Regions from separate parts of the Pseudovibrio sp. Ad5 genome, predicted to be linked through region 3. Evidence: predicted binding sites of a transcription regulator. Region 3 holds the regulator's gene; each other region holds the start of a gene.

Region 1 (10,792 bases), on a different contig from region 3:
CTAATACATCTCGTAGCTCTTCCTTGGGGTAGTTAACTGCTTCTTTCTTTTGCCTTCGCCGCAAATATGGATGCACCATATCACCCTGAATTGGGCCAGGTCGTACAATTGCAACCTCGATTACCAGATCATAAAACGAACGCGGCCTTAACCTAGGTAACATGCTCATTTGAGCCCGGCTCTCAATCTGAAATACCCCTAGGGTATCTGCTCGACAAATCATATCATAAACATCTGTCTCTTCAGGAGGGAGAGTCGCTATTGTTAGATCTCGATTATATTTTTCCTTCAATAAATCCAGTGCCTTACGGATAGCAGTCAACATTCCAAGAGCGAGCACATCAATCTTCAAAAGTCTAAGAGCTTCAAGATCATCCTTATCCCATTCAATGGTAGTCCGATCTTCCATTGCCGCATTCATCACCGGAACGACCTCATCCAACCGCCCGTGAGTAATAACAAAGCCACCAACATGCTGAGAAAGATGACGCGGAAAACCAATCAATTCTTTGGCATATTTAAGCACTTGAGCAACAACGGCTTCTTGAGGATCGAGACCAGCCTCACGCACTTGCTCTTCTTTACCGCCCCCAGATGAGCGTCCCCAGATCGTGCCGGACAAAGTTCCTGCCACATCCTCTGACAAGCCAAAAACCTTAGCGACTTCCCGTAAAGCAGAACGAGATCGGTATGTAATCACAGTCGCTGCAAGCCCTGCTCGCTCTCTCCCATATTTCTGATAAATATATTGAATGACCTCTTCGCGTCGCTCATGCTCAAAATCAACGTCAATATCAGGAGGCTCTCTACGTTCCGGAGAGATAAATCGTTCAAATAATAAGCCAGCTCGCTTAGGATCGACCTCTGTAATTCCAATGCAAAAGCACACCACAGAATTTGCTGCCGAACCTCGCCCTTGACATAAGATACCCCTAGAGCGAGCAAACTCTACAATATCATGAACTGTCAGAAAATATGGGGCATAATCAAGATCATCGATCAAGTTCAGCTCATAATCGATTGACTCTCTTATACTTTTAGGAATGCCATCAGGATATCGCTTCTGCGCACCTTCCTCCGCTAAGCGCGCAAGTTCTCCTTGAGAAGATAATCCTGAAGCTATTTCTTCCTTGGGGTAGTCATATCGCAACTCTGAAAGACTAAAATCTATCTCATCTAGAATTCTCGAAGACTCCGTTAGAGCTTCAGGACAATCCTGAAACAAATATGTCATCTCCTCATAAGTTTTCAGATATCTCTCAGCGTTAGATTCTAATTTTTGACCAGCACTCCCCAGCGTTTCGTGCAGGCGAATACAGCTCACAATGTCTTGTAATGGACGTCGGTCAGCTTCATGGTAAAGTACATCATTCACTGCAAGAATGTGGATGTTACATTCATTAGCAAGCTCCATCATTTGCAACAAAAACCGCCTATCACTCGCACCGTATGTCAATGCAACGGCGAGACGAACCTGTTCCCCGAAAACAGAGAATAATGCTTTCAATACTGCTCTAAGCTTCAAAAGATTGGCTTCATTTTTCAACTGTTTCACAATAGGAGCAATAACAAAACCCGCTCCCTGAGCCAGAAGATCCTCAAGGCGCAAATAACATTCTCCCTTCGGAGCTCTGCGTTTGCCGACAGTCAGCAATTTAGTCAGACGGCCGTAAGCTTGACGATCAACTGGCCAACACAGAATTTCAGGAGAGCCATCAACAAAACACAGGCGCACTCCGGTAACCATACGAAGTTTTGCAGTATCAGCAGCCACATGAGCCCGCACAACACCAGCCAATGAGTTACGGTCACACACACCAAGAGCTGTTAAGCCTATATTTTTAGCGGTAAAAACAAGCTCTTCAGGTTGTGAGGCACCTCGTAGAAATGAAAAATTCGTCGCGCAGCAAAGCTCCGCATATCCGGAACTGCGCATCAAGGGAGATCTCATGATGACACCATATAAAGTTAGCTTCAAAAGATGACAGTTCAACAGCCTCACATCTCAGGCATACAAACCTTGTAGATACCAGCGAGGTACTTCATTCTGCTCGCCATACAAACCTTCTCTGTAAAGCCAGAAACGACGACCTTCTCGATCTTCGACGCGATAGTAATCACGAATGCCTGCTTCACTACGCCACCAAGGAGGAGCAATCCTTTGCGGTCCTTCACTCTGAGAAATTTCATAGGAAGCTTTACGCCAACGAAAGCGCAATGGAGGGCCTTCTGGAACCATAGCAACAGCCTCGACAGGCTCCCGATGAGGCAACATCCTCAAAGGATGCTCTAGCGGAACGTCACTATTCGAGTCATTTTCAGCTTCAGCCCAATAAAGAGCACTTTCACAGACGGTAGCCGCAGGTACCAAGGCGCTTTGCACCTCAGGCAAGTGTTCGTTGCATGGTAAGAAACAGCTAACTTGAGTTATGCCCAAACGCGCACTAAGTCGATCAACTAACTCAGCAAGATCATCGTCTTGATTACTTCGGCCTTCTAAATTCAGTTGTGCGGCAGAACATGATTGGGCTTCCAAGACACTCAATCGAATAAGATCATAACCAAATCCGGCATCTAACTCATCACCAACCGTCTTCAGTTTTTCTTTAAAAAGGCGCAGAATAAGAGCAGGTGCACGTATCGGACCACTTGTTCCAACAGAAAGACGGTTTACGACACCATCTACTCGAAACAACACCAGCTCAAAGGCCCGTCCTCCTTCTTCACGCTTCTCTAAGGCCTTCTGCAGGTTCTCTGAGAGTGACTGAATAACGGCAATGACATTGTCTTCCTGTCCAATCGGCTCCAAAAGCCGTCTTTCAACAACAAGGTCCGGCGTAAAGAGCCTGGGAGAGATTGGCTCCCCTTCCATCCCCAGAGCTTGATCTAATCGCTTAACCAAGTCTGTACCAAAACGACTTGCTAAAGGCGCTCGCGGCCTGCCTAATAAATCACCAATTACAGTTAAACCTACACGTGAAAGAGCAGCCACAACACTTTCTTCCACTCTTAACAACTCAACACTCAGAGTTTCCAAAGCATTCCGTTGTCCTCCAGGCTCGATAACACCTCCCCCATTTCTGGCAATAGCCCATGCAACGCCAACAGTATCAGCAATTGCGCCAGACACAGTAAAGCCTTTTACTCTCAGTCTACTAAAGCAATCTTCGAGCATTGCCTCTTCTCCATTGAAGAGATGGGAGCAGCCGGAAATGTCTAGCAACAACGTATCTGGATCAGTAGTAGCCACGAATGGCGTATAGCGATCACACCAGTCAGCCAATGCTGATAGTAACGCTTCATTCGCTTCTGGAATATCCTCTTCACATTGCACATCGGAAACACGCGCCCTCGCATCACTAAGCGCCTCTCCCACAGACAAACCAGCCTGCGCCGCTGCAATATTCACGCAGCTCAGCCGGTAACCATTTTTAATTTTGTGGTAAGCGACAATTGGCTTAGCTGCATGTTCGCAAAGCCATAACTCGCCTATCTCTCTCCGACAAATTCGGTCTGTTGCTAATTCGGCGAACCACAGGCATAGAATACGTTGACGCTTCATTAAAACAGCGTTTTGCATGGTTCCACTCCAAGTCACAGAAGCCTAATTGGCCATCTCTGTTTTTCTCCAAGGTCACCCGCCAGCCTGGATTACCAACAAAAGCACGAGAAGGCATAACCTTCCGAGCACGAACTGCCCCTGAGAAACGAGAGGCTATAGGCGCAATATGCCAACGACTTAAAGCAGCACTTGGGTCAGCTTGGGCACCATGCCGCACCCAAAACACAGGCACGCCAGTTTGTTCTGCACGTAGAACCAACCTCCGCGTAACCGTCAGATCAAAACTCCTAAAAGAACCTGCAACCTCTCCAACCACAGCACACAGCGTTGAGCACTGCGCCCCTTCTTCCATCGCCCATAAAACTTCTTCAGTTTTTCTGGGGCGCACAAAGACAATACGAGCTGGGTCAACACCAAATTGAGCAAGTCCCGGAGCGTGTGGAATACCAGTTTCTCGTTGAACAGCCCTATCAATAACCCACAGCACAGCACCATCTCTTTGCCTGCTCATCAAACTCAGGAGAGCACACAAAAAACCGGATAATGCCCCGGAAAGTCTCATTTCACTGGCATAAAATTCATGCAATGAAGCGCACTGAAGACCTTTTCTTCCAAATAATCCATCCAACTTAGGAATGCCTAGTAAAATTCTCTGAGCAGTTACATCATTTTGAATAGCGTGCGCGTTCAGCACCTCACCAAGAGGAGCCGGTCCCTGCTCAGTTTGGGCGGATGCAGGGACCGGCGCAAGCTGCACGGTAGAAGGGAGGCGTCCCTCTAACACCGCGAGGCGGTGGCGCAGCTCTGCAATTTGCGATGTTTTCGCGTTCATATCACTCTCGGTAAATTTCATTTTGTTCTCTATATGTTCTAATATTGATTCCGTCAAATCGCACAGGAGTCAAGCATCAAAAACTGCGAGAGTATCAGAACAAAAGCTTCTGAGCCTTCAAGGCCCAGCTAAGCCTCTGTTTTAACTCAAGGACCAATCAACACGACAACACCACAAAACAGCATTCCGAAAATATTAATTTTCATACTAGTAATAATTGACCAGAAATAATTAAGGCGTATCGCGTGCAAGAACTCCTCCTCAAATGGTCAGCAGTGCTTTTACCTCGCAGCACTCATGCAAAACTGCTGCCGCTTCTTGGAAAAATACTCGGCACTCTCTTCAGCAAAGGCGAGGCTGGAGGAGCACGACGCTCAGCATTGATCGTTTTTGCCTTACGCATCGGGAGCGCAGCACTCGCCTACATCATGCAGGTCTTTCTGGCTCGTTGGATGGGCGCCTCTGAATACGGCATCTTCATTGTTGTCTGGACGGTCGTCATCATACTGAGCGTATTTTCAGGGCTCGGGTTTTCTGTTTCCCTTCTGCGTTTCATTCCAGAGTATCTGGAGAAGAAGCAACACGAGCTTCTCAATGGCTTGCTCTTCAGTGCCCGTTTCCTTGTATTGCTCAGCTCAACAACCATTGCAGTAATCAGTGTAGCCATTGCCTGGGCCTTCTCTGATTTCATTGGCAACGCATACATCCTGCCGCTTTACCTCATCGCAATCTGCCTGCCCATGCACACCTACACCGGTATGCTGGAAGGCATTGCCCGTGCGCAAGACTGGCAACTCAAAGCAATGCTGCCAGATTTTATTGGCCGCCCCCTTCTAGTGCTCGCATTCATGTTGATCGCGCTGTTGCTGGGCTATCCGCCAACAGCCGTCACAGCTTGCATCGTCACCATCGCAGCCGTCTGGACCATCACCTTCGTTCAGACGATCATGATGGAAGTTTCGCTGAACAAAGTCCGCCATCCTACTCCACGTAGACTTCAGATAAAGTCATGGCTGCTTGTGTCAGTTCCCATGCTGGCAGTTGATGGCTTCTTCCAACTCATCACCAGCTCTGATGTCATCTTAATCGGCCTCTGGCTCCCACCAGATCAAGTCGGCATTTATTTTGCTGCATCACGCACCCTCGCACTGATGCATTTTGTTTATTACGCAGTACGCGCAGCAAGCGCACCACGCATGGCACGTCTTTACCACTCTGGTGACAGAGATGGTCTCAAGGATTTCGTGGCAAGTGCTGCTAAAATGACCTTCTGGCCGACACTACTCATGGGCGGCTTTGTCATGGCAGTCGGACCATTCCTCCTCTCATTGTTTGGAGAGGATTTTGCTCAAGGTACACCAATCCTCTACATCCTTGTCATTGGTGTATTAGCCCGTGCATCCGTTGGTCCGGTTGACGCATTGCTGACCCTCTCAGGGCACCAAAACACCTGCGCCAAGATCTATGCCAGTGTCTTTGTCGTAAACCTCATTCTCAACACAGCACTTATTCCAGCCTTCGGCCTGTATGGAGCTGCTCTGGCGACCACATCAGTCATCTTTTTTGAAGCATGCATTCTTTATCGCAGCGCCTACAAGCGCCTTGGCCTGCACACATTCATATTGCCATTGAAGAGACGGGAAACTCCAGTCAATGAAGCAGGATAGCACCACGATTAAACTGCTGACACCCGGCAAAGACAAAACAGCGGAACACCTGTGGCGACAACTGTCTCAACAGGCACTGCAGCCCAACCCGTTCTTCTCCAGCAGCTTCGTGAGTGCATTCAACGCACACAAGGCAAACGGCTCAATCAAGCTGTTATTGGCACTCGATCCTTCCGGCACAAAAGCGCTCGCGGCACTGCCGGTCATAAGGGTAAGACGCGGCCTACTCTTCAAGCTGCCAAGCACTTTAGCAGGCGATTATGGGCCACTCGGCACTCTGCTGCTTTCTGAGGAAGCGACGCCAGCAACACTCAACAAACTGCTCGAAACCGCCTGTAACTTAAGCTGGACTAAGACGCTAATTCTCCCTTTCCATGGAAGCGATGGCCCCACCTATGAATGCCTTGAGCGCGCGCTTAAAGCCCACGGATGGGATAAACAAGTTACTTCTAAAGAAGATCGCGCCTTCCAACTATCTGGCAGTGAAGGTCGCGCCGACTTTGACGCTCTCAAAAAACGGTCCTCATGGAAAGGTGCCTTTAAAAACCAGCGCCGGCTGGAAAAAGAAGGATCTCTTTCCTTTAGTATGCTGGAAACTTCAGAGGACATTCAGGCAGGCCTTGAAGACTTTCTGAAACTCGAGGCAGCTGGCTGGAAAGGCAAGCAAGGCACGGCACTCCTTTCCAGAGCGTCTGATGCCGCTTTCACGCGTGAGCTGGTATCAAAGTCAGGCGAAGCAGATAACATTCGCATTGGTCAGTTGTGGCTCGACGATAAGCTGATTGCGACCAACATCCTGCTCCGCGAGCAAGGCCGCATATTTGGCTGGAAAACAACCTTCGACGAGAACCTCGCAAAATTCTCACCCGGTCAACTGCTCATCTATTTCAGCACCCAAAAACTCCTCGATGACCCTGAGTTCTCAGGTGCTGATTCCCTCTCGACACCAGACAATGAGATGGCAAACAAGGCCTGGACCTCAAGGTTCCCATATGCCACGGTTTTTATTGGCAAAGGTCCAATAGCGCGCTTTGCAATGTGGGAGGCGCAAGCAGGTGCTCGCGCAAAGTTGGCGTTAAAGAGCAAAATTAAGAAATTGCTTGGTCGAAAATAGCTACCTATCCTTCAACCAACTCAGCTTCTTCCTGCGCTCTATTCCGTAAAATCCGGCGAATAACCTTTCCGCTGGTCGTCAAAGGCATTTCGGAGACAAACTCAATCTCCCGCGGATATTCATGAGCAGAAAGACTCACGCGCACATATTGGCGAATATCATCAACCAAGCCCTCACTTGGTTCGAAACCGTCTTTCAGGACAACATAAGCCTTTACGATCTCCGTCCGCACCGGATCAGGTTTGCCGACCACAGCAGCCAATCCAACCGCCTCATGCTTGATCAGACAATCCTCAATCTCAGTTGGCCCAATGCGATAGCCAGCTGAAGTAATGACATCATCATTGCGACCGACGAAGTGGACATATCCATCCATATCAACAACACCTTGGTCACCTGTCAGCATCCAATCACCAAGGAATTTGCTCTGATCTGCCTCTGGCTTCTGCCAATACCCCAGGAACATAACAGGCGTACCACGACGAACTGCAATCTCGCCTTGCTCTTCTGGTTCGCAAACAGATCCATCTGGACGGATAACAGCAACGTCATGCCCAGGTACAGCTTTGCCAATTGCCCCGGCACGGGAAACACCCATCCCTGCTCCTGACCCGAGCACGAGATTACATTCCGTCTGTCCATACATCTCGTTTGGCGCAACACCGAGCGCTTCGTGGCACCAGGCAAATGCTTCACGCCCCAATGCCTCTCCCGCTGAGCAAACAGAGCGTAACCGAAGTTTTTCAGAATACTTACGATGATCAACACTGCGCATCATCTTGAGTGCGGTAGGCGGAATGAACGCGTTGCGAACATCATGCCGAGCCATCAAGTCAAATGCACCTTCCGGATCAAACTTATCGATCCGGGCAGTCACCACAGGCACACCAAACTTCAGCGAAGGCAGCAGTGCATTCAGCAAACCACCCGCCCAGGCCCAATCAGCCGGAGTCCAGAATACATCGCCAGCCTGCGGCAACATCTCATGTGCCATTTGTATGCCCGGCAAATGCCCAAACAACACACGGTGCGCCAGCAGCGCTCCTTTAGGCTGCCCTGTTGTGCCTGAGGTATAAACCATCAAAGCTGGATCATCAGGGCCTGTCGCATAGCTCTCAAAGCTGTCAGAGCCTTGCTCAAGCAAGTTCCAGAAGCCAAGAGCTCCATCTCCTGCACCATCAACACAAATAACATGCTCAAGAAGCGGGAGCTGCTCACGAAGTGCAGAAAGTTTCTCAAGTCCAGCTTGATTGGTAATCACCACTTTCGCGCCAGCGTTTTCCAACCGGTACCGTAGCGCATCTGGACCAAACAAAGCAGCCAATGGAACTGCGATAGCTCCTAGCCGATAAATCGCAAGATGAGAGATAGCAGTTTCAGGTGCTTGAGGCAGTAACAAAGCTACACGGTCGCGCGGGGCTACACCCAAAGACTGCAGCGAGTTTGCAAGCTGGCAGGAATTTCCTTTGAGCTGACCATAGCTCCACGCTTCAACACCGCCGGAAGACAGCACATGCAGCAAAGCTATGCGCTTAGGCTCAATATCCGCCCAACGATCACAAGCATCATGCGCAATGTTATAGCGCGCAGGAATAGTCCAGCGAAACTCAGCTCGCAATTCCTCGTATGAAATCAGTGGTGGCAGCACACCAGAAATCCCCTAAACCCAAATTCATTAGTGAAGAGAGTTTATCGCTGCAGCGCACAACGAGATACTGGCCTTTGGTCGCTCTTTTAGCCTCCAAAGGAAAGTGGGTTAACGCGGACCGGCTACAACAAGGCTCCAGAAAACCTTGTATTTTGACCGAGGCGCATAAGCCGTTGCAATACCAATACGCGTTCCATTTGCATCCAGCATCACTGCATTATGTTTTGGCGAGTCACGCCAGCCGGAAAAGGCTTCTGCCCATCGGCGATAACCAGCGCTGAGATTGCCCACCGCATGAGCATCGCCCTGCCCAGCCCCCTTCATCAAGACGGCGAGCTTAAGATCGCCCTTGCGCGCAGCGTTGACATCCTCTGCACGGGCCATTCCATCTGCCTGTGCCTGAGCAACGCGCATCAAAGCTGGATCGACCGTAACCGGCGGTAAATCTGATTGAGAACGATAGCTGGAGATCATTGAGGCCACAACACTCGCATCAATCTGCGCAGAGTGGCTCTCTAAGTTCTGATAGTAGCTTGGCGTTTCATCAGGGCTGACACAACCAGTGAGCATCAGTCCAACAGCAAGAACCAGAGCAATACTCCCACCACGAAACGTCTTCATACAAAATCACTTTTCGGCAAATTTCGAATCTCTCGGACACACTACCGACTAAATGAGGCAAACCAAGCTCAAACTAAAAGCACACGTATAAGTGAATTAAAAAAGGCCGGACAAAGCCGGCCTTTCAAACTTATCGGCAGAAACGTTAGGAAGCTTCTTTCAAAGCATGAGGCTTGGCTGTTTCAGCCGTCTCATTCTTCTCTTCAGCACCTTCAGTTTCAGCATCGGGTTGCTCTTCTGGAGGTGTCAGCACGCTACCCATCTCTTCTGGGCTCAATACGCCCATGAGATGTCCATCCTCGCAAACAACTGGAACCGGATAATCTGCTTCCAATGTTGTTGGAAGAGCTTCTTCCAAAGTGCTTTCCAGCTCCACTGCGTTGCTGTCATCAGCAAAAGCATAAAGGGATGGACTATCACCCGGTTTAGCAACTTCTTCAGCAAGTCCCTCTTGCGTGACGATGCCGCGGAACTCTTTGTCCTCAACCACATAACCGAAATCTTCGTCATGACGGCGCATATCGGCCAGCGCTTTTTCCATATTGTCATGGGTAATACGCACTGCAGGTGGCTGCATAACAGTATCAACGGTCAGCACGCGAGCACGGTTCACATCGCGTACAAACGCCCGCACATAATCATCAGCTGGTTCAAGCAGGATTTCTGGCGGCGTACCAACCTGTGACAGAACACCATCCTTAAGGATCGCAATCTTGTCACCAATACGCAAAGCTTCATCCAGATCATGCGTGATGAACACGATGGTCTTATGCAGCTTTTCTTGCAGTTCAACCAATTGATCCTGCATCTGAGAGCGGATCAACGGATCAAGTGCAGAAAACGCCTCATCCATCAGCAAAATGTCAGCATCCGTTGCAAGCGCACGGGCAAGACCAACACGCTGCTGCATGCCACCGGAAAGCTGGCTTGGGTACTGGTGTTCAAAACCACCAAGCCCAACCGTTTCAATCCACTCACGCGCTGTGGTTTCACGGTCTGCTTTTGTAATGCCCTGCACTTCAAGACCGTAAGCAACATTCTGCAATACTGTCCGATGCGGCATCAGGCCAAAACGTTGAAACACCATCGACATACGATGACGGCGGAAGTCTTCCAGCTCTTTATCAGAAAGAGCCATAACATCCTCGCCATCAACCAGAATGTGCCCGTCTGTTGGGTCAATCAAGCGGTTGAAGTGACGAATAAGCGTAGACTTACCAGAACCAGAAAGGCCCATGATCACAAAGATCTCACCCTTCTCGATGCTAAGGGAGACATCATGCAGGCCAAGAGTATGGTCAGTTTCAGCAAGCAGCTGATCTTTGCCCATACCATTTTTGACCTTGGC
Region 2 (10,792 bases), on a different contig from region 3:
GTTTAAGAAGTACCTCGTCCAAGACTATCTCTTCCTGATTGAGTTCGCCCGCGCTTATGCGCTTGGCATGTACAAGTCCACTGACCTTGCTCAGATGCGAAAATGTCTTTCCTCCGCAAAAGGCATCCTTGAAGTAGAGATGGGCCTTCACATCCGCCTTTGCGAAAGTTGGGGGCTGTCTGAAAACGAGATTGTCGCAACTCCGGAAGAGCCAGCAAATCTTGCATACACCCGGTATGTTCTCGACACCGCAATGAAGGGCGATATGCTCGACTTGAAAGTCGCACTCGCACCTTGCGCTATTGGTTACGGTGAAATCGGTGCCGAGCTGGCAAAGCAAGATGGGGCAATAGATCCAAGCAATCCATATGCAGAATGGATCAAAGAATACTCTAGTGATGAGTATCAGGAACTCGCCGCTGATGCGGTGAAGGAAATCGATGATCTCGGCGCACTCTATGCGACTGAGGCACGCTACGCCAAATTGTCTAGAATATTTAGAGAGGCCACTAGACTTGAGGCCAATTTCTGGCAGATGGGCCTCGAGCTATAATCATTCAAAAGAACACATCACATTTCTGTGAGTGGATGAAACAAGCAATAATCTTGTCGGTCTTCGACTGAATATTGCAAGCTTTCAATATATTTATATCTTTTGGTGATTGCTTATGTCTTTATCCTCATTCTTTCTATCTGATAAACGCCCGGTATTCCTGAAGAATATCCGTTGCCGCCCCATGTTTGGTGGTCACGGATACTATACAAATGGCAAAATGTTTGCCCTTGTTCGCGAAAAGTCACTCTATCTCAAAGCGGGATCCAATAACGTGGCTGATTTTTTGCTGACTGGCCAGCTGCCTTACATTCATCAGTGTTTTGGAGAATATTTCCCGACGAACTTCTATTCGGTTCCGCTGAATATTGTCGAGGATGAAGTCCAGCTGACACGATGGATTGCGAAGGCAATTCGCCAACTTGCTCAAGCCAAGGAGAGTGCGAAAGCCTCTTCGGCCTTGGATAGCCGACAAAAAAAGACGGCAATCATACGATCTGCCGTCTCGAATACGTTTCTATTTTAAAAATTAGTGCTGCTTAAGCAACCTGTGTCACGCTGGGGATCTTCTTCTCTTCCTCAGCTTTCACGAGGTTGCGGCCTGCTTTCTTGGCAGCATAAAGCGCAAGGTCCGCACGAGACACCATGCTTTCTGCACTGTCGCCAGGCCGGAAAGTTGAAATGCCAATAGAGATCGTTATGCGACCAAGGTTCTCACCGGTGGAACGTTTCACGAGTTCTTTCGCCACAACGTTCTTACGGATCTTCTCCGCAATCACCTTTGCATCTTCAATGGTGGTTCTTGGCAGAATGATGCCAAACTCTTCACCACCATAACGACACGCAATATCGTTGTTCTTGACATTCTGCTTCACCGCCAGCGCCACAAGTCGAAGAACCTGGTCGCCGGTCTGGTGTCCGTAGTTGTCATTGAACTGCTTGAAGTGGTCGATATCTGAAATCAACAAGGAGAGGGGAGCATGGCTCTCCTCAGTCTCTTTAACCGCACGCACAAGACTCTGATCGAAATGCTTGCGGTTGTTCAGTGTGGTCAGTTCATCGGTGAGCGATTCATAACGGATCGCCTCCAATCCTTCCTGCAAGACGCCGATCTGACGGCGAGAATCAACCAGCTGTTCGCGAAGCTCTTGATTGCTCTCAGCGGTCTCAGTGGTCAGTTTTGCAAGATGAATGACAAGTTGGGAAAGTTGAGAACGATCACTGACGTTCTCAAGAGCGCTCAACGTACGGGCCAGCTCTTCACCGTATTCGGTGGTTTTGAGTGTTCCTTTATCAAGCGCAGAAATTAATTCCCGAACTTCCTCGGAGATCTTGTCGCCAACTTCGTCAATGCGCTCACCCAAACGGTTCGGCGACAAAAAGCGGTTATAGATCTTCTGAGTCTCTTCAGGAGAAATTTTGCCATCACGGGCAAGAATCTTATTGATGGTCCGGTTCAGGGCCCGGTTAAACCCGGAAGCGTAAGAATACCACAGCTCATAGTTGCGTGGAAACGCTGGAAGCTTATTCGTCTTGATGTAATCGAGCGCACTGTCTGCATAAACAATCGTACGCTTGAACTCGTCTTCTTGACTCATGATTGCATCACCGCGTCACGGAAAGGGCTACCCCATAATTAATAAGCTAATTTAACATTAGCTTATTTAATGGGATATACCTAACCAGTGGTTAACCTCAGGAAAATGGGCTATCGGCTTTGAACTTTGGAACGAGTTTCCCGCAGCAGGAAGGCCGGAACGTGGCTTGCATTACGGAAAATCGCATCATCTTTAGGTTGATTAGCGCGGCGACCGCCTCTTGGACGAGGTGGAGCAGCACGACGCTCAGCGTGCATTGGAACCACAGGTTGCTCTTCAAGGCCAGCTGGTACAGATTCGGTTTCCTGAACTGCTGCTTCCTGAACTTCAGCCTTAGGCTTGCGTGAGCGGCTTTTTTCTTTTGGAGTGCGGGTAGAACGGCGGCGAGACTTTTTGTCATCGGCAGGCTTGGAGAAATCAACCGGCTCTCCGACCCACTCGAGCTCTTTACCAATCACGTCGTTAATCGCTTGCAATGCTTTCTGGTCCTTGCCCGTCACAATGGAAATCGCAGTACCTTCACGGCCCGCACGCCCGGTACGTCCAATACGGTGGACGTAATCTTCTGCATGAATAGGAAGATCAAAGTTAAAGACGTGGCTCACGGTTGGAATGTCAAGACCACGTGCAGCAACATCACTGGCCACCAGAACCTTGATGTGACCCTTTTTGAAGTTGTCCAGCATGGTCATGCGAGAGCGCTGGTCCATGTCACCGTGAAGTGCACCAACAGAAAACTCATGACGCACAAGCGAACGGAAGAGGGTAGCTACATCGCGTTTGCGGTTACAGAACACGATCGCATTCTGCAGATCTTCAGCACCTTCGATCAGCTCGCGCAATTTCGCGCGCTTCTCGTAGTCTTCCGCATCAGCCGCCGCAATGCGCTGCGTTACAGTATCCGCAGTTGTAGAAGCTTTCGCCACTTCCACCTTTGCAGGGTTCTGCAAGAACGTGTCAGTCAAACGCTGAATCTCAGTCGGCATAGTTGCTGAGAAGAATAGGGTCTGACGCGTAAACGGGATAAGCTTACAGATGCGCTCGATGTCTGGAATGAAGCCCATGTCCAGCATGCGGTCGGCTTCATCGATCACGAGGATATCAACGCCCTGCAGTAGCAGCTTACCGCGCTCGAAATGATCAAGCAGGCGGCCAGGTGTTGCGATCAGAACATCAGCGCCACGCTCAAGCTTGCGGTCCTGCTCAGCAAAGGAAACGCCGCCGATCAGCAGTGCGACGTTCAGCTTGTGATTGACGCCATATCGATTGAAGTTGTCTTCTACCTGCGCTGCAAGCTCACGGGTCGGCTCAAGAATAAGAGTTCTTGGCATCCGGGCGCGCGCACGGCCTTTTTCCAGAAGAGTAATCATCGGCAGCGTAAAGCTCGCCGTTTTCCCGGTTCCAGTTTGAGCAATCCCGAGGACATCTCTACGTTCGAGAACGTAAGGGATGGCGCCTGCCTGAATGGCAGTCGGTTCTGTATAGCCAGAGGCTTCTACAGCGGCGAGAACTTTCTCACTAAGTCCGAGAGTGGAAAACGACATATTTCATGTTCTTTACGATAATTGAGGAGAGAAGCTGGAAGCCGTATGAGTTACAGGTTTCTCCAACCAGTTTGGCGGAACACTACATTTCTAAGCAGCGTTGTCAATAAATTCTGCGGTATAACCGATATATTCCTTCAAGTTATGCCAAGGTTGCCGAGTTATAACCTACGCAAAACTCAGCAACTATTCAGAATTAAGTGTCTTTTAAATATCCAGATCAGTCGCGAACTCTGCTCGTTCCTGAATAAAGTTGAAGCGCGCCTCAGGTTTATTGCCCATCAGCTGCTCAACCGCATTGCGGGTTTCACTCACTTCATCCTCGCCAACAACCACTTTAAGCAGCGTCCGACGTTTCGGATCCATGGTGGTTTCCTTCAGCTGAGCAGGCAACATCTCACCAAGCCCCTTAAAGCGGCCAATTTCGATCTTGCCATTCTTCTTGAAGCTGGTTTTCAAAAGCTGCTCACGATGTTCGTCATCCCGGGCATAAAGCGTCTTACCACCCTGACTGATCCGATACAGCGGAGGAACAGCAAGGTAGAGGTGACCGTTATTGACCAGATCCGGCATCTCTTTGTAGAAGAATGTGATGAGAAGGGCTGCGATATGCGCCCCATCAACGTCCGCATCAGTCATGATGACAATACGCTCATAGCGCAGATCTTTGTCATCGTAGTTGGATCGCGTCCCACACCCAAGAGCCTGAATGAGATCAGACAGCAGCTGGTTTGCGACCAGCTTGTCCCGACCAGCGTTCGCAACGTTCAGAATCTTGCCGCGCAAGGGCAGAACAGCTTGTGTCGCACGATTACGAGCTTGTTTTGCTGAGCCACCCGCGGAATCACCCTCCACGATAAACAGTTCAGTGCCATCAGATTTGCTTGTTGAGCAATCTGCAAGTTTGCCCGGCAGACGAAGGCGACGAACTGCAGTTTTACGCGCGACGTCCTTCTCCTGGCGACGCTTCAAGCGCTCTTCAGCACGATCAACCACCCACTCAAGCAGTTTGTTTGCCTGATTAGGAGAAGCGGTCAGCCAGTGGTCAAACGCATCGCGGACAGCATTTTCAGCGATGCGAGTTGCTTCATTCGTGGCCAGCTTGTCTTTTGTCTGACCAACAAACTCAGGCTCGCGCACGAACACAGAAAGCATACCAGCTGCTGACGTTAAAACGTCGTCACCCGTAATAATGGAAGCCTTCTTGTTGCCAATCAGCTCGCCATAGGCTTTCAGGCCGCGGAGCAGGGCGTAGCGCAGGCCCGTTTCATGCGTCCCACCTTCAGGTGTTGGAACAGTGTTACAGTAAGAGTTGACAAACCCGTCGCCAGCAAACCAGGCAACAGCCCATTCAACTGAGCCATGCTTACCTGTCGCCTGTGTCCGGCCTGCAAAAACTTCGTCAGTAACGCGGCGCTCTTTACCAAGAGCCTCTTCCAGATAATCCTTCAGGCCGCCAGGGAAATGGAAAGTCGCAGTCTCAGGCACTCCATTGGCTTCATCGGCAAGAGCCTTGGCACAGCGCCAACGAATCTCCACACCGCCAAACAGGTAGGCCTTGGAACGCGCCATCTTCATCAAACGGGCAGGTTTAAACTTGAGCGTCTTGCCGAATATTTCCGCATCCGGCTTAAACCGCACCATGGTGCCACGGCGGTTGTGAACATCACCAACCAGCTCAAGACCGCCATCAGCAAGGCCACGACGGAACGTCTGGCGATACAGCTTGCGGTTACGCGCAACCTCAACAACCAGCTCCTCAGAAAGCGCGTTGACAACGGAAATCCCCACACCATGAAGACCACCAGAGGTCTCATAGACTTTACTGTCAAACTTACCGCCGGCATGCAGGGTCGTCATAATGACTTCCAGCGCGGACTTGTCTTTATATTTAGGATGCGGATCAATCGGGATACCGCGGCCATTATCAGTAATGGTCAGGTAGCCATCATCGCCCAGAGAGACATCAATCCAGCTAGCGTGGCCTGCAACGGCCTCATCCATGGAGTTGTCAATCACTTCAGCGAACAGGTGGTGCAGCGCCTTTTCATCCGTGCCGCCAATATACATTCCCGGGCGGCGACGCACAGGCTCCAGGCCTTCAAGCACTTCAATGTCAGCTGCGGTGTAATCACCCTCAGCGCCGACAGAAGCGGCCCTGCCTGCGGATGATGGCTTTGCAGGTGAGGTCGGTGCGCTTGCGGCTGGTGCTTGTTTCTTCTCAGTGCTGCCAGAAGAGGATGTCAGCTCATCCATGCTTTTGGTAACATCTGCAAACAGATCATCAGGCGTGCTCATCGTACCTCTTTGGTCTTGCGCTTAAATAGTCTCGAATCAAACGGCAGTCTTGCAGGACTGAGAGAAAAGGGCAAAGATCTGCCGGAGTTCTACTCTTGTTCCTTGTGGGTAAGCGCCAGACATACGCCTTTTCGCTTACCTGAATGTGCCGAACCCCACCAAAAGCGGGCATCTGATGCCATATGCGCCATTCGCGGCGAAAATACAAATGGCATTTGTGATTGCCCCAAGGCCTGTGATCAAAACTTTACACCGGACATACACACGGCAGTTACGTCATCTGCTGCAGATTGTTGCGAGCATGCAACAGCATTTTGCGCTGACCCGAATGGTGGAAACTGACACTGGTTCATGAATAGCAAATTGGATAGTTTGCCTTGTCCATGTTTGAGAGATGGTCGAACTGTGTAGGATTTTTGTCAATCAGATAGAAAGCTAGGCATTTGTAAGATCATTTGTGACAATTTGAAGGTATGTCACCTTTGGAAACAAAATTGACATTTTTTCCTTTCATAGCCTGATCACGCAACGACGGTATGAAAAGATAAGAAGTCAGAACCACTGACAAGTAGGCAGTGGTCAAGTGAGGCACTTTGATAAAAGCTCTGTTTAAAGATGAAATGGGAACGCACCACAATGCGTTGACGCGTCTTGTAACAAGCTTGAGCTGCGCCTCGGTTCTTACTCTTCTCGCACTCAACAGTGCATATGCTCTGGATACCAACAAAAGCGCAAGTGCAATGGCTGCCGTCAATCAGATGGCAAATGTCACTCCTCAGCAAGCCTTGAGGGAAGGGGCCCGCGCTTACTACTCCGGTGAAAAAGACAAGGCACTCTCTCCACTTCGCTACGCTGCTGAAAACGGACAGGCTATGGCAGCCTGGAAGCTCGGCAGGATGTACGCGGAAGGAGACGGTGTGCCGGAAGATGATCTTCAGGCGTTCCAGTATTTTTCCCAGGTCGTGCGCGAATACTCTTCCGATGGCCCCAAAGCACGTTCAGCCCCATTTGTCGCAAGCGCTCTTGTTGAACTGGGTCGCTACTTCCTGACAGGTATTGGCGACAGCCCGGTTAAACAGAACACGCACAAAGCACGTGAGGTGTTCACTTACGCTGCCTCCTACTTTGGCGATGCGGATGCGCAGTACAATCTCGGCATCATGTATCTCAACGATAAGCTGCCAGATTATGATCGCCGTCTGGCTGCCCGCTGGTTGAAGCTCGCAGCCGTAAAAGGCCATGTCGGAGCGCAGGCCAAATTTGGTGAACTGCTGTACTTTACAGAAGAACTGACAACCGCACGCATGACAGGCCTCAAATGGATGACCCTGGCACGCCGGCAAGTGGTTGGCGGTGATAATGATGCATGGATCGTCTCTCTCCACGAGAAGGCATTTTCTCTCGCCTCAGAAAAAGAGCGTCGCAATTCTGCTGAATGGGCAGATGCATGGCTGGTTAAGCGCGGCCACGTGATTGCTTCAAGCAACTAATCCACTCTCTTCTGATTTTCTTTTAAAATATGACTTGACCACTCAGGTTGTTTCTGCGATTTAAAACATGAGTTCAATATTCAAGTTTTGTTATTGACCTCTGTTTGGCGATTGTAGACCCCGATTGCGGGTCTCTGGAATGTACTTGGGGTGAGCCTTTTGCGCTCACCCTCTTTTTTTGCCTGCATGTCGCAGAAAAGCTAAAATTTTCACAGTCTTCACGCACATTGTTTAAGCCTCTGAAATTTCAGTCTTTTCAACAGCAGGATGCAGTTTTTGAAATTTTCTCGCATGATTTGGGAAAAACTATAAAACACGCTTGCCAAGCTTTAAAACTCTGCCTATATACCTGCCTCAACAAGACGCCGCGGGGCGTCACGTTGATGAGATCGGAGCATAGCGCAGCCTGGTAGCGCATCTGGTTTGGGACCAGAGGGTCGCAGGTTCGAATCCTGCTGCTCCGACCATTCATCAACACGAAGATAGATCGGAGCATAGCGCAGCCTGGTAGCGCATCTGGTTTGGGACCAGAGGGTCGCAGGTTCGAATCCTGCTGCTCCGACCATCTATCGACCCGAAGATTAGTTCGGAGCATAGCGCAGCCTGGTAGCGCATCTGGTTTGGGACCAGAGGGTCGCAGGTTCGAATCCTGCTGCTCCGACCATCTTCCCTTCTTCTTCCCCTAAATTTCATAATTTAAGTAGTCAGCATCGCTGCCTTTTATGCTTTTGTGCCCTCAAATCTGCACAAAGTAGCGCTCCATTTGCATCTACTGTCACACGTCTCATTCAGCAGCACCGCTCTTTGATTAAAACGGGCAGGGAAGGTTGCTGGCAGCGCTCCTCATTCAGTCTCGACAATAGGTCACCCTAAGTGCAAGCTAGCGCTCTACGGCCCCTTTAAAATGCTCTACTGAGAAGCTGCAATCCTTACAATAAAACTACAGCCAATGCGCACATAGAAAAAGCCCGAAGGCGAGGGCCTCCGGGCTTCTTAAATCGTACAGCTGTGAAACCTACTTAGAACACGAAGAGATCCAGCACGTAGAACAGAGCGGCTGACAGGATTGCGGCCAACGGAACCGTAATTACCCAAGCCGCAATGATGGTCATGAAGTGCGAGCGACGCACCAGCATGCGGCGCTTTTCGTCTTCTTTCACAGTGTTTTGCTTATAGCTTTCCATCCCGGTGCTTTCTTTCACGAAAGCAATACGGCGTTTGGACTTCATTGTGTACCACTCACGGAAGAAGCCAACGCCGAAGATTGCGCCAACTGCAATGTGAGTAGAGCTCACCGGAAGTCCCAGCCAGCTAGCAAAGATCACTGTTATCGCAGCAGATAGGGAGACACAATAAGCGCGCATCGGGTTCAGCTTGGTGATCTTTTCGCCGACCATGCGGATCAGTTTAGGACCAAACAGCATCAGACCGAAAGAAATACCAAACGCACCGATCAGCATAACCCAGAGAGGAATTGTCACAGCTTTCGCAATGCCACCTTCCTGAACGGTGTGCACGATCGCAGCAAGAGGACCAATCGCATTCGCAACATCGTTCGCACCGTGGGCGAAGGAAAGAAGTGCTGCGGAGAAAATCAAAGGCCAGCGGAACAGGATACGCAGGGATTGGTTCCGGTTTTCCATACCTTCAGACTGCTTGCGGATTAACGGACGACAAATAGCCAGTGCAGCAACAAAGGCAATTGCGCCAAGCAGCAGAGCAACCTCAATGTCGATCTTTACGATCTTCTTCAGGCCTTTCATTGCTAGATAAGTAGCAAACGCAGCCGCCATAATCGCGATCAGCAGCGGCACCCAGCGACGGGCAGCAGCAATCTTGTCTTGCTGGTAGATAATGAAGGATTTGATGAAGGCCAGGAACAAGGCCGCAATAATACCGCCAAGAACCGGGGAGATGACCCAGCTTGCAGCAATGCCGGACATAGTACCCCAGCTGACAGAGCCAAAGCCAGCAGCAGCAATACCGCCGCCCATCACACCACCAACGATAGAGTGGGTGGTGGAGACGGGAGCGCCGATCCATGTTGCAAGGTTCAGCCAGACAGCCGCAGAGATCAGCGCCGCGAGCATCAGCTTCACAAAGTCTGTGTAATCTGTCACTTGCGTTGCGTCGATAATGCCCTTGGAGACGGTCTTCACGACGTCGCCACCGGCAATCAAAGCGCCAGCGCTCTCAAAAATGGCAGCAAGCAGCAAGGCGCCGCCAATGGTAAGAGCCTTTGAGCCAACAGATGGGCCCACATTGTTGGCTACATCATTTGCACCGATATTGATCGCCAGATAGGCACCAATACCTGCAGCAGCAACAATAATAATAGCGTTTGGATGGTCAGAGACATAAAAACCAGCCATCGCCATAGCGAACATTAGAAAAACAAATGCGACCGCAGGAGCAACCAATGGACGTGCCATTGCGTTGCCGGCCAGCTCTAGCCTGGAAAACTTATCTAAGTCTTTGTCTAGAGTAGGCTTTTTTCTAAGGTTAGACATGCTGTATACTTTTTTCGCCGCGTCTTCTTCGCGTAGTTTCTCATGCACCTGGCAGCAAGCATAACGCCTGACTACAATTTTGCACCCACCCTTCATCACAGGACAAAGGCGGGCGAGCGCACATCATTGAATGTGGCAGTGTTGCCCTCAAATGAGCGGGCACCAGAAAAGCACTCGAGGAACTTTGTGTATTAAAGTTACCTTCAAGCGCTTTTATTTCCAGTGAACGCTCAGTTCGCGCGCAAACTAGTTTTGTCTCCGGTATATTTCAAGTTAAAATTACCTATAAACTTTGGAGAAGTAACTAGTCACAGAAATATCACGAAAGCTTCGCAATTTCTTAATTAAAAATCGCCCAACGTCAAGTCCGGTAATACTGGAAATAAAACCGCAATTATTGCACCGGCTAGCGCAATTATTGCACTTAAGGCCGCAATGAGTGCATCTATAGCTATTTACTAAGAGAAATCGGTATAGCTTGACCAAGTGCATTGACACCAATGGCATAATTGGAGAAGAAACAGGAAAACTGGTATATCGCGTTGGAGAGTGTGTTTCCGAATCCAATGCGAAAAAGAGAGGTTACATGGTAGCTCGCATTTACAATCCAGCCAAAACTGCAATGCAGTCCGGAACAGCCAAAACCAACAACTGGGTGCTGGAGTTCGATCCACAGTCCCCAAAATCCATTGATCCGCTGATGGGCTATACGTCATCAGGTGATATGAAGCAGCAGGTAAAGCTGAAGTTCCCGACCAAGGAAGAAGCGGTTGCCTACGCAACACGCAACAATGTTGCA
Region 3 (10,792 bases):
GTCAATCCAGTGCCAATCGCCCAAACAGGCTCATAAGCAATTACAGTGTTTTCGGCAGTTGCGCCTGCTGGTACGGAACCCAGAACCTGTTTGGTAACCACGTCAAGTGTTGTGCCTGCGCGGCGCTCGCTCTCAACTTCACCAACACAAACAATAGCAACAAGGTCAGCGCGGTAAGCAGCTTCAGCCTTCTCACAAACATCCGCATCAGATTCGCCATGATCTTCGCGGCGCTCGGAGTGACCAACAATCACAAACTTGCCGCCAGCATCACGGATCATTTCCGCAGAAATATCGCCAGTATGCGCACCGCTCTCATTTGCGTGGCAGTTCTGTGCGCCAATTGCGATTTTGTCTTGGGAAGCCAGCTGCGCAACCAGCAATGCAGGTGGACAAATCAGAAGCTCTACATTTTCGGCAAGTGCTGAGTCGTATCCCGCGCCCATAGCTTCCAGCTCTGCAGCTGAAGCCTTGGTACCATTCATTTTCCAGTTACCAGCAACAAGTGGCCGATTAGTCATATGATCCGTTCCCCAAATATGAATTCCAAATTCCCAAATGGAATGTGTGCTCACTAGCAGAAAAAACACTTAAGTCCCATAGCGGATTACCGCTAGTACGATGAACTTCGTATCTCCTGTCGAATCTCACAGCCTTTATGGCGTGTAAACTTGCCCCAGGGCGAAAGGAACACTATTATCCGGCGGCCTTGCATGTGTGCGCGGGGAGACTGTCCCTCGCCTTCAACAAGAGAACGGATAAAATTATGCTCGACGCGCTGCGTAATAGCGTAGGTTCCTGGTTTGCAAAACTGCTGATCGGCCTTCTGGTCCTCAGCTTTGCAGTTTGGGGGATCGCTGACGTCTTTACTGGAATCGGCTCCACATCTGTTGCCTCAGTTGGCGACAAAGAAATTTCGGCTCAGGATTTCCAACGAGCTTATTCACGCGAGCTCGACCAGCTGTCACGCCGCGTCGGCCAGCCTGTCACTCAGGAACAGGCCGCTGCATTTGGCGTACCCGCTCAGGTTCTGGGCCGCCTCATCGCCGAAGCTGCGCTTGATTATGAAGCATCTCAGCTGCGCATCGGTGTATCTGATGAAGCTATCGTCAAAACCATTCAGGAAACACCTGCATTTCAGGGTGTAAACGGCTACGATCGTAACCGCCTGAGCCAGGTACTTTATAATCTGGGCATAAGCGAAGATGAATTCGTGATGCAGCAGCAGTTCGTCGCAGAGCGTCAACAGCTTGCAGAAGCAATCATTGGCGGCATTGTTGTCCCAAAGACAATGCTCGAAGCCTTCGACAAATACGCAATGGAAGAGCGCACTGTTGAGTACCTCGTCCTGCCGCAAAGCTCCCTGACAAACGTTCCTGCCCCAACCGACGAAGAGCTCGCTAAGTTCTTTGAAGAAAACAAAGGCAATTACAAAGCGCCTGAATACCGCAGTGCTACCTTGATCGAGCTGACAGCAGACAAGATCGCGAAACCGGAAAATGTGACAGAAGCGGAACTCGCTCAGGAATATGAGCGCACCAAGAACCGTTATCAGTCTCAGGAACAGCGCCGCATCTTCCAGATCTCCTTCCCAACCAAGCAAGAAGCAGAAGCTGCTGTTGTTGAGATGGAGTCCGGCAAAACCTTTGAAGACCTGATGAATGAACGTGATCTGACAGAAAAAGACGTCGATCTCGGTCTCATGAACAAATCCGGCTTCCTTGACCAGAAAATTGCAGATGCAGCCTTTGCCCTCAAAGAAGGTCAGGCAAGCAACGTCGTTGAAGGCCAATTCACCAACGCGGTTCTCTTTGCCAAAGAAGTCAAGGCAGCTGCGGTACAGCCACTGGAAGACGTTAAAGACGAACTACGCGGTATCGTTGCTCAGGCAAACGCAGCCGATGAAGTAGAAGACCTCTTCAACGAAGTCGAAGACGCACGCGCAGGCGGCAGCACCTTTGAAGAAATCGCTGAGCGTTTCGATCTGGCTTTGATCAACACACCTTCATTTGACGCTTCTGGCAAAAACGAAGCGGGTGAAACTGTTGATCTTCCACAAGCAAGCGCACTGACCACGGCAGTCTTTTCAACCGATGTTGGCGTTGAAAATGATCCGCTGGAGATCGGCCGCACGGGTCACCTTTGGTACGAAGTGAAAAATGTCACCCCTTCCCGCGACAGAGAACTCTCTGAAGTGAAAGAAGCCGTGACTGCTGACTGGACTGCTAACCGCACAGCGGAACTGCTGGAAGAAAAAGCTCAAGCTTTGATCGCAGAAGTCGAAGCAGGAAAGCCTCTTTCCGAAGTCGCAACTGCCGAAGGCCTGACAACAGCCACATCTGCACCGTTCACCCGCAACGGCGGCATTGCGGAGCTTTCCGGCTCTGCTGTGACAGCAGCATTTTCCGGACCAAAAGGCACCGCCTCTCAGGTTCCTGGCAACAACGAAGACCGCATTCTTCTTGTCCTCACCGACACGACGTCTCCAGCCTTCATGACAGAATCTGAAAACGTGCAGCGCATTGACACTCAGCTAACAGGCGCACTGGAAAGTTCCTTGCTCAACCAGTTCATCTCTCAGCTGGAGCAAACAGAAGGTGTCCGAGTAAATCAGGCAGTCTTCAACCAGCTGACCGGACTGGATCGCCAGTAGACAAATCCTTGTCGAAAACAAGCCCGCCACACTTATAAGTGTGGCGGGCTTTTGTTTATCTCCTAGACAGCCCTCCGAAAGCTATCTAATAGTTAGCCCTTGTGTATGCTAAGGAATTACCTGAGAGATTGAGGGGGTTTTCGCCGTGAGCAATTTGAAAAATCTCATTGGAATTGTCGCTGACGGAAACACGTTGGACCGATCTCAGGCCCGTGAGGCCTTCGAGATCATCATGTCAGGCGCTGCAACTCCCGCACAGATCGGCGGCTTCCTCATGGCCTTGCGCTTGCGCGGCGAAACCATCGACGAAATTTCCGCAGCTGTAGAAACCATGCGCGCCAAAATGATCCCGGTGAAAGCACCAGATCACGCCATCGACATTGTCGGCACAGGTGGCGACGCATCCGGCTCCTATAACATCTCAACATGTACAGCCATTGTTGTGGCAGGCTGTGGCGTGACCGTTGCAAAACATGGCAATCGGTCCCTGTCCTCCAAATCCGGCTCAGCAGAAGCACTTGCCGAGCTTGGCATCAATCTGGATCTGGATGCGAACGGCATCAGCCATTGCATTCATGAGGCCGGTATCGGCTTCATGTTTGCGCCAAACCACCATAAGGCCATGCGCCATGTCGGCCCGGCCCGCATTGAGCTGGGCACCAGAACAATCTTCAACCTGCTAGGCCCGCTCGCCAATCCGGCAGGAGCAAAGCGCCAGATGACAGGCGTATTCGCACAGCAATGGGTTGAACCACTCGCTAACACCCTTCAGGAAATGGGCACCGAAAAAGCCTGGATCGTCAACGGCTCCGATGGAATGGACGAAATCACCACCACCGGAACCACCTTTGTCGCCGAACTGAAGAACGGAAACATCAACACCTTCACAGTGTCTCCTGAAGATGCGGGCCTACCGCTTGCAAAAACAGAAGATCTGAAAGGCGGCGATCCAAAAGAAAATGCTCAGGCACTGCGCGAAGTGCTGCAAGGAGCAAAAAACGCTTACAGGGATATCGTCCTGCTCAATTCAGCGGCCTCCCTTATCGTCGCAGATAAGGTCTCCACCCTCGCTGAGGGTGTCCAGATGGCTGCGCATGCGATTGACCAAGGTGCAGCCCTTTCCCGACTGGACAAACTTGTTGAAGCCTCCGACGCTGCAACAGCTGCCAATATGAAACTCTAAGACCACGGATCCCATGTCAGATATCCTTAAGAAAATCGAAGCTTACAAACGTGAAGAAATTGCTGCTGCCAAAGCGCAAACTTCATTGGCTGATCTGAATGAGGCGATTAAAGCAGCAACACCAACACGCGGCTTTGCAGATGCCTTGAAAGCCAAGCATGCGAACGGTGAATACGCCCTGATCGCGGAGGTTAAAAAAGCAAGTCCATCCAAAGGATTGATCCGCGCTGACTTCAACCCGCCCGCACTCGCCAAAGCCTATGAAAACGGTGGCGCAGCATGTTTGTCCGTATTGACAGACACACCATCCTTTCAGGGCAAACCAGAATATCTCGTCGCAGCTCGCGCTGAAGTCTCTCTGCCTGTTCTGCGCAAGGACTTCCTTTATGACACCTATCAGGTTCATGAAGCACGCGCATGGGGCGCTGACTGTATTCTGATCATTATGGCCGCTGTTGACGACCAACTGGCCAAAGAGTTGGAAGACGCCGCATTTGAACTGGGCATGGATGCGCTTATCGAAGTGCATGACGAAGCTGAGTTGGAACGCGCACTGAAGCTCTCCTCTCCGCTTGTTGGCATCAACAACCGCAATCTAAAAACCTTCGAGACATCTCTGGAAACCAGCGAACGGCTCGCACCACTGATCCCGCAAGATCGGATCATCGTTGGCGAGAGCGGCCTGTTCACTCCGGAAGACCTTTCCCGAATGGAAAACTCCGGTATCTCCACCTTCCTCATCGGCGAAAGCCTGATGCGTCAGGAAGATGTGGAAACCGCAACCAAAGCTTTGCTTAAACGCTAAAAATCAACTGCTTGGCAAAAGCAGACACCTGAACAAACTGTGTCCAGAGGCAAGACAATGTCAGCACTTTCTCCAAAACTCACTCACTTAGATGACAGCGGTGCGGCTCATATGGTCGACATTTCAGAGAAAGAGGTTACCTCACGCATTGCCCGTGCAGGCGGTCAGGTAAAAATGCAGCCTGAAACTCTGGACATGATCCTTTCAGGCAACGCCAAGAAAGGCGACGTGCTCGCAACGGCACGCATTGCTGGCATCATGGCGGCCAAGAGAACTCACGAGCTGATCCCTCTGTGCCACCCTCTGGCGCTTTCCAAGGTTCAGGTGGACTTCACACCCAACCCTGAACTGCCGGGAATTGAGATCGAAGTCTTCGCAAAAGTATCCGGCCAGACTGGCATCGAAATGGAAGCACTTACAGCCGCCTCCGTTGCCTGCCTGACAATTTACGACATGGCAAAAGCCGTTGACCGTTCTATGGAGATCGGTGAAATCCGGTTGCTGGAGAAGAAAGGTGGGAAGTCCGGACACTATCTGGCTGAGGAGGATAACTCCCAATGAGCTTGATCAGTATTGAAGACGCGCTGGACCGCCTCCTGAGAGATGTGAAGCCGACCGGCACTGAGCACCTTCCATTACTTGAAAGCGGAGAACGCATTCTCGCAGAAGACGTTGCCGCAACACGAACGCAGCCTCCATTTTCCGCCTCAGCAATGGATGGATATGCTGTCAAAGCCGCTGATACGGTCGATCCAGAGACAGCTCTGAGGGTCATAGGCGAAGTCGCTGCCGGGCATAACTTTGATGGCACACTGCAAGCCGGAGAAGCCCTGCGTATTTTTACAGGAGCACCTGTCCCTGCTGGCGCTGACGCGATCTTGATGCAGGAAAACGCCCGCCGTGACGGGGATAACCTGTTTTGCGAAGAAGCTGTTTCTGTTGGTAAGTTCATCCGTCCGGCAGGCCTCGACTTCAAAGAAGGTCAAGTCCTCCTGAAGGCAGGCGCCCCACTCGGTTTCCGCGAACTGTCTCTTGCAGGCGCTATGAACCACGCAGCCTTGCCAGTGCGCAAAAAGCCAGTCGTTGCGATCCTCGCAAATGGTGATGAACTCGTCGAGCCAGGTCAGATACCAGGTCCGAATCAAATCATCGCGTCCAATCAGGTCGGCATTGCAGAATTCGTCAGAAACTGCGGCGGAACGCCAATGATGCTGGGCATTGCACCAGACCAGCCTGAGGAAATCGCGGCACGCGTGAAGCAGGCCATTGAAGCAAAAGCCGATGTACTGGTGACACTCGGCGGTGCCTCTGTTGGCGACCACGATCTCATTCAGGACGTACTGGGCGCTGAAGGCATGGAGCTAGGCTTCTGGCGCATCGCCATGCGCCCGGGCAAGCCCCTCATGGCCGGTGCCCTTGGCCCGATGAAAGTCCTCGGCCTTCCTGGCAATCCAGTCTCCAGTCTTGTATGTGCACTCCTCTTCCTCGGCCCGCTTCTGGATAAGACGCTAGGCCGCACGGTCTCTGTGACAAATCAAGGCGTTACCAAAGCCACATTGGCAGCTGATCTGCCTGCAAATGATATGCGTCAGGACTACCTGCGCGCCAGCCTGAGTACAGACGAACACGGAGATCTGATAGCAACGCCGTTTGGCAAACAGGACTCTTCCATGCTTGCCTTGCTGACAAAAGCAGATGCCCTGATCATTCGCTCACCACACGCACCAGCTGCAAAGGCAGGTGAAAAAGTGGACCTGCTCAAGCTACGCTAAATCCAGTCATCAGAAGTGGGCAACCCCTGCCCACTCACCCACCAGAAACCAAATCCCCCAGTTCTAGCAGGGCTTAACCTCAACAAACCCATTGCAGAACACAATGAGAACAGGTAGAGTACGTTCGTGTTTTGTCCTTCCAATCGCAGAAGTTGAAGTCTTTAAGCTTCTTGGAATTACAAAACCGCGATTGGTCAGGAATGGCCGCTCACTTTCAATCAGCGCCTTAGGAGCGAACGGGGATAAAAGATGCTTACACAGAAGCAACACGAGCTTTTGATGTTCATCCATCAACGCTTGAAGGAAGCCGGTGTTCCGCCCTCCTTCGATGAGATGAAGGACGCGCTGGACCTCCGTTCCAAATCCGGCATTCACCGGCTGATCACAGCTCTGGAAGAGCGCGGCTTCATTCGCCGCTTGCCGAACAGAGCCCGTGCGCTGGAGATCCTCAAACTGCCGGACTCAATTTCTCCGGGCCTGAAGCCTGCCGCCAAGGAAAAAGGCTTTGCACCTGAGGTGATTGAGGGCTCCCTGAGCAAGAAAGTCGCAACGCCGCCACCTCCACGCACCACATCACCAGACGAAGTGCCAACGCTGGAAATCCCGGTCATGGGCCGCATTGCTGCAGGCGTCCCAATCGAAGCAATCCAGACACAAAGCCATACCATCGCAATGCCTGCTGATCTGATGGGGCGTGGCGAGCATTATGCGCTGGAAGTCAAAGGCGATTCCATGATCGATGCCGGTATCTTTGATGGGGATACCGTGTTGATCAAACGTGGTGACACGGCTGATAACGGCGAGATCGTTGTGGCGCTGATTGATGAAGAAGAAGCAACCTTGAAGCGCCTGCGCAAAAAAGGCGCCTCAGTCGCGTTGGAAGCGGCCAACCCCGCCTACGAAACTCGCATCTTCGGCCCGGGCCGCGTCCACGTTCAAGGCAAGATGATTGCGCTCTTCCGCCGCTATTAAATCATTGGTTGCCTGAGGCAATTTTGGATTCCAAGGTCTGCGCTGAGCATCATATGCCCAGCGCACTTTTTTTATTCTTTCCCCGCCCTCAGCACCAGCAGAGAGCCAGATGTAAGCTGAACCTCGCTCTCCGAAAACCTTCTGGTCAATAACCAGCTCAGCCCGGCAAGCAGGAGGCGCCTGAGCCTGTGTGATGACGATGGTGGCAAGACGGCAGTCAGCCTCCAAAACTTCAACTACTTTAGACTGTGCCAACAGGATCGGCGCAGAGCTTATCCTCCCTCCCTCTGCAGGCTGCTGAGGGAATATCACAATCACACAGCCGCGATCATCACAGGACCGATCTGAAGCCCTCACCTTGTGCTGTTTGAATGAACCCGCCGAAACCCCACCGGCGCGCAACAGGCTGTCAGCAGCAAACGACATACGTGAGGACGTCAGTCGAAACGCACCATCCTGCCCATAATAAGCAATGTGCTTGCCCGCATCCGCAATCATCAGGTCAGGCGCCTTGCCACCGGCAAACATCAGAACACTCACCGTAAATGCCGGAAGTGAAAGCCATTTCAGGCGCAGCGGCATCACACACAGTACGACAATCGCTAGGATCACGAGCAGATACCCTGGAGCACTGGCAACCCCGAGACTGGTCAGCCCCTCACTGAGTGAGCTCACCCAGTAAGCAGCTTTCAGCACCAGTGCCAACCCAGCCTCCATCCCTTGCAGAAAGAACGCATCCGCACCAAACGGGATCGCCAGCAGGCTCAACAACCCAAGGGGCATAACCACAAAAGTCACCAATGGCATAGCAAGGATATTCCCCAGAACCCCATAAGGCGCAACCTGCTCAAAATGCATCGCCGCAACTGGCCCCGTAGCAGCACCTGCAATCAACGAGGTCAACGCACAAGCTAGAATCCACTTTAAACTTACACGACTAACCTTTTGAAACCATGAGGCATTACTCCTTCGCAAATTATCGCGATCACCGAGCAACCAATCCTTCCCAAGCATATAGGCTGAGAGCAAGGCGAGCACTGCAATGAAGGACATCTGAAACCCGGGAGCCAGAACCTCCTCCGGCCTCAGGCTTAAAAGCACAAGGCAAGCCAGCGCCAGACCACGCAGACTGAAGGCCCGCCGACCAAGCAGTCCCGCGCATAAAATCATCGCTGCCATCAAAAAAGCCCGCTGCGTTGCGACAGAAGCTCCTGACAAACCAAGATAAACAATCGCCGCAATCAGTGCTGCCACGCTGGCATAAACGTGAATATGTCCTTTCAGCGCAAGCGACTGGCTGAGGGATAGGATCAGGCGGGCACCAAGGAAGACCAGAGAGGTCACAAGACCCATATGCATACCGGAGATGGCGAGGACATGAGCAAGTCCGGCATTGCGTAACGCATCCTTGTCAGCGGTGGCAAGGTAGTCTCGCTTGCCCACCAGAAGCGCAACAGCAAACGCACTTTCCGCGCTGTTATCCAACACCCGCCGGATCCGCTGCGCTATCCCACTGCGCACACGCTCCACCCCTTGCAGAAAACTTGTGCCCTCTAGGTGTGCCACAACAACCGGCTTGGAAAGCGCGTAGCCAACCGCACCAATCCCACTGAAAAACGCAGTGCGGGCAAAGTCGTACCCACCGGGGCGCACCGCACCTCCCGGCGGCAACAACCGAGCCTTCAGCTGCATCCTGTCCCCCATCACGGGTGCTTCTTTCATCCCCTTGATGCTGATCCGGATGCGATAAGAAAGAGGAGTTACGCCCTTCTGCGAAAGTGTTGTCACATCTGCAAAAATGACGGAGTAAGCCCCTTTGCCAGAATGCTTCACTCCAGCAACCACACCTTCCACTTTTCGCGTAATCGGACGCTCCAGCGGGTCACCGCGCGCATACTCCACGCGCAAATCAGCAAGGAAGAACCCGGCAGCAAAGAACGAAAGCGCGGTCAGTCCAACCGTTAACCGCCCGACCCTCCAACGACGAAAAGCGAATACTCCCAATAAGATAAAAGGAGTTCCGCTTAAAACGCTGTAAGGCTCGGCGGGGAGTGAGAAATAAACCAGCACACCAGCCAAATGGCAAAGCGCATACCAGAGGATGCCATGCCCCTTGTTCCAATCCTGTACCAGAGCAGAACGGGCATAACTCATGACAGCTGGCCAATCCGGCCTCAACACGAAACCCAGCAGCTCACGTGCCCTTTGAAGCACGTCTCGAAACCTAAGACGCTGTTTCTCTTCAATAAAACGCGTACTTGCGTTGCTATGCGCGTTTTTTGCGTTGACTTGCGTTTTTGTGCGTTGCTGTGTTGCCCGCCCAGCAAGCGCCGTATCTGCTTCAAACGGCACAGAAGAAAACTTATCCTCCTCAAGGCAAAGCTCACCTATTCTGGGAGCACAGCCACCAGATTGCGTCTTGTCTGAGGATGATTGCCCCTCGCGCACCCTTAAGTCCCTTTCTGCCACTTGGGAACTTTTCAATGCTATGGTACACAGCCCGCAGAGGTACGGCGCCCCGCCGTAATTACCCCAAACTATTCGAAGTAACTTGAAACTTTTCCGGAACACCTATGACTAAACCTGTTGTGACGCGCTTTGCGCCTTCTCCTACTGGCTACCTGCATATTGGCGGCGCCCGTACAGCCCTGTTCAACTGGCTTCTGGCAAAACACAGCGGCGGTAAAATGCTGCTGCGCATTGAAGACACCGATCGCTCCCGCTCCACCGAGGAAGCCGTAGACGCGCTGCTGGACGGTCTGTCCTGGCTGGGCATGGACTGGGACGGCGAGCCGATCTCCCAGTATGGCCGCGTTGACCGCCACCGCGAAGTTGCTGAGCAGATGGTCAAGGTCGGCACTGCGTACTACTGCTACTGCTCCCCGGAAGAAGTGAACGAGATGCGCGAGAAGGCCCGCGCAGAAGGTCGCCCGCCGCGTTATGACGGCACCTGGCGTGATCGTGACCCATCTGAGGCACCGGAAGGCATCGCCCCTGCCATTCGCCTGAAAGCACCGCTCGAAGGTGACACCATCGTGGAAGATCAGGTTCAGGGCACCGTCAAGTTCGCAAACAAGGATCTGGACGACCTGATCCTCGTGCGTTCTGATGGCAACCCAACCTACATGCTGGCCGTTGTGGTAGACGATCATGACATGGGCGTCACCCACATCGTTCGTGGTGATGACCACCTGACCAACGCAGCACGCCAGTCCCTGATCTATAAGGCTCTGAACTGGGATGTCCCGGTCATGGCGCACATTCCGCTGATCTACGGACCAGACGGTGCAAAGCTCTCCAAGCGCCACGGCGCAGTAGGTGCAGAAGCGTACCGGGCTATGGGCTACCTGCCATCCGCCATGCGCAACTATCTGGCACGCCTCGGCTGGTCCCACGGCGATGACGAG

The links. The regulator LexA, encoded in region 3, represses DNA repair genes until DNA is damaged. The targets are predictions, from matches to a motif close to TGTTCNNNNTGTGTTCNG.
Region 1: PsAD5_RS28435 (ImuA family protein) is a predicted target of LexA. The motif match lies at 4,418-4,435, and genes of this name have one in related genera.
Region 2: parE (DNA topoisomerase IV subunit B) is a predicted target of LexA. The motif match lies at 6,079-6,096, and genes of this name have one in related genera.

What each region holds. Positions count from the first base shown of each region.
Region 1 is NZ_LMCH01000006.1:50,919-61,710, reverse strand. It holds gene PsAD5_RS03750 (error-prone DNA polymerase) at 1-1,936, opposite strand, end outside; gene PsAD5_RS03745 (DNA polymerase Y family protein) at 2,006-3,562, opposite strand; gene PsAD5_RS28435 (ImuA family protein) at 3,459-4,415, opposite strand; gene PsAD5_RS03735 (lipopolysaccharide biosynthesis protein) at 4,640-6,061, shown strand; gene PsAD5_RS03730 (GNAT family N-acetyltransferase) at 6,048-7,175, shown strand; gene PsAD5_RS03725 (AMP-binding protein) at 7,180-8,823, opposite strand; gene PsAD5_RS03720 (CAP domain-containing protein) at 8,932-9,444, opposite strand; gene PsAD5_RS03715 (quaternary amine ABC transporter ATP-binding protein) at 9,590-10,792, opposite strand, start outside.
Region 2 is NZ_LMCH01000015.1:392,229-403,020, forward strand. It holds gene tenA (thiaminase II) at 1-553, shown strand, start outside; gene PsAD5_RS10340 (TfoX/Sxy family protein) at 669-1,079, shown strand; gene PsAD5_RS10345 (GGDEF domain-containing protein) at 1,093-2,151, opposite strand; gene PsAD5_RS10350 (DEAD/DEAH box helicase) at 2,262-3,695, opposite strand; gene parE (DNA topoisomerase IV subunit B) at 3,903-5,993, opposite strand; gene PsAD5_RS10360 (tetratricopeptide repeat protein) at 6,587-7,483, shown strand; tRNA gene PsAD5_RS10365 (tRNA-Pro) at 7,874-7,950, shown strand; tRNA gene PsAD5_RS10370 (tRNA-Pro) at 7,972-8,048, shown strand; tRNA gene PsAD5_RS10375 (tRNA-Pro) at 8,071-8,147, shown strand; gene PsAD5_RS10380 (inorganic phosphate transporter) at 8,503-9,993, opposite strand; gene PsAD5_RS10385 (ETC complex I subunit) at 10,580-10,792, shown strand, end outside.
Region 3 is NZ_LMCH01000025.1:256,007-266,798, reverse strand. It holds gene tpiA (triose-phosphate isomerase) at 1-521, opposite strand, end outside; gene PsAD5_RS13510 (SurA N-terminal domain-containing protein) at 767-2,653, shown strand; gene trpD (anthranilate phosphoribosyltransferase) at 2,799-3,836, shown strand; gene trpC (indole-3-glycerol phosphate synthase TrpC) at 3,850-4,641, shown strand; gene moaC (cyclic pyranopterin monophosphate synthase MoaC) at 4,699-5,202, shown strand; gene PsAD5_RS13490 (molybdopterin molybdotransferase MoeA) at 5,199-6,413, shown strand; gene lexA (transcriptional repressor LexA) at 6,663-7,385, shown strand; gene PsAD5_RS13475 (ComEC/Rec2 family competence protein) at 7,281-9,833, opposite strand; gene gltX (glutamate--tRNA ligase) at 9,959-10,792, shown strand, end outside.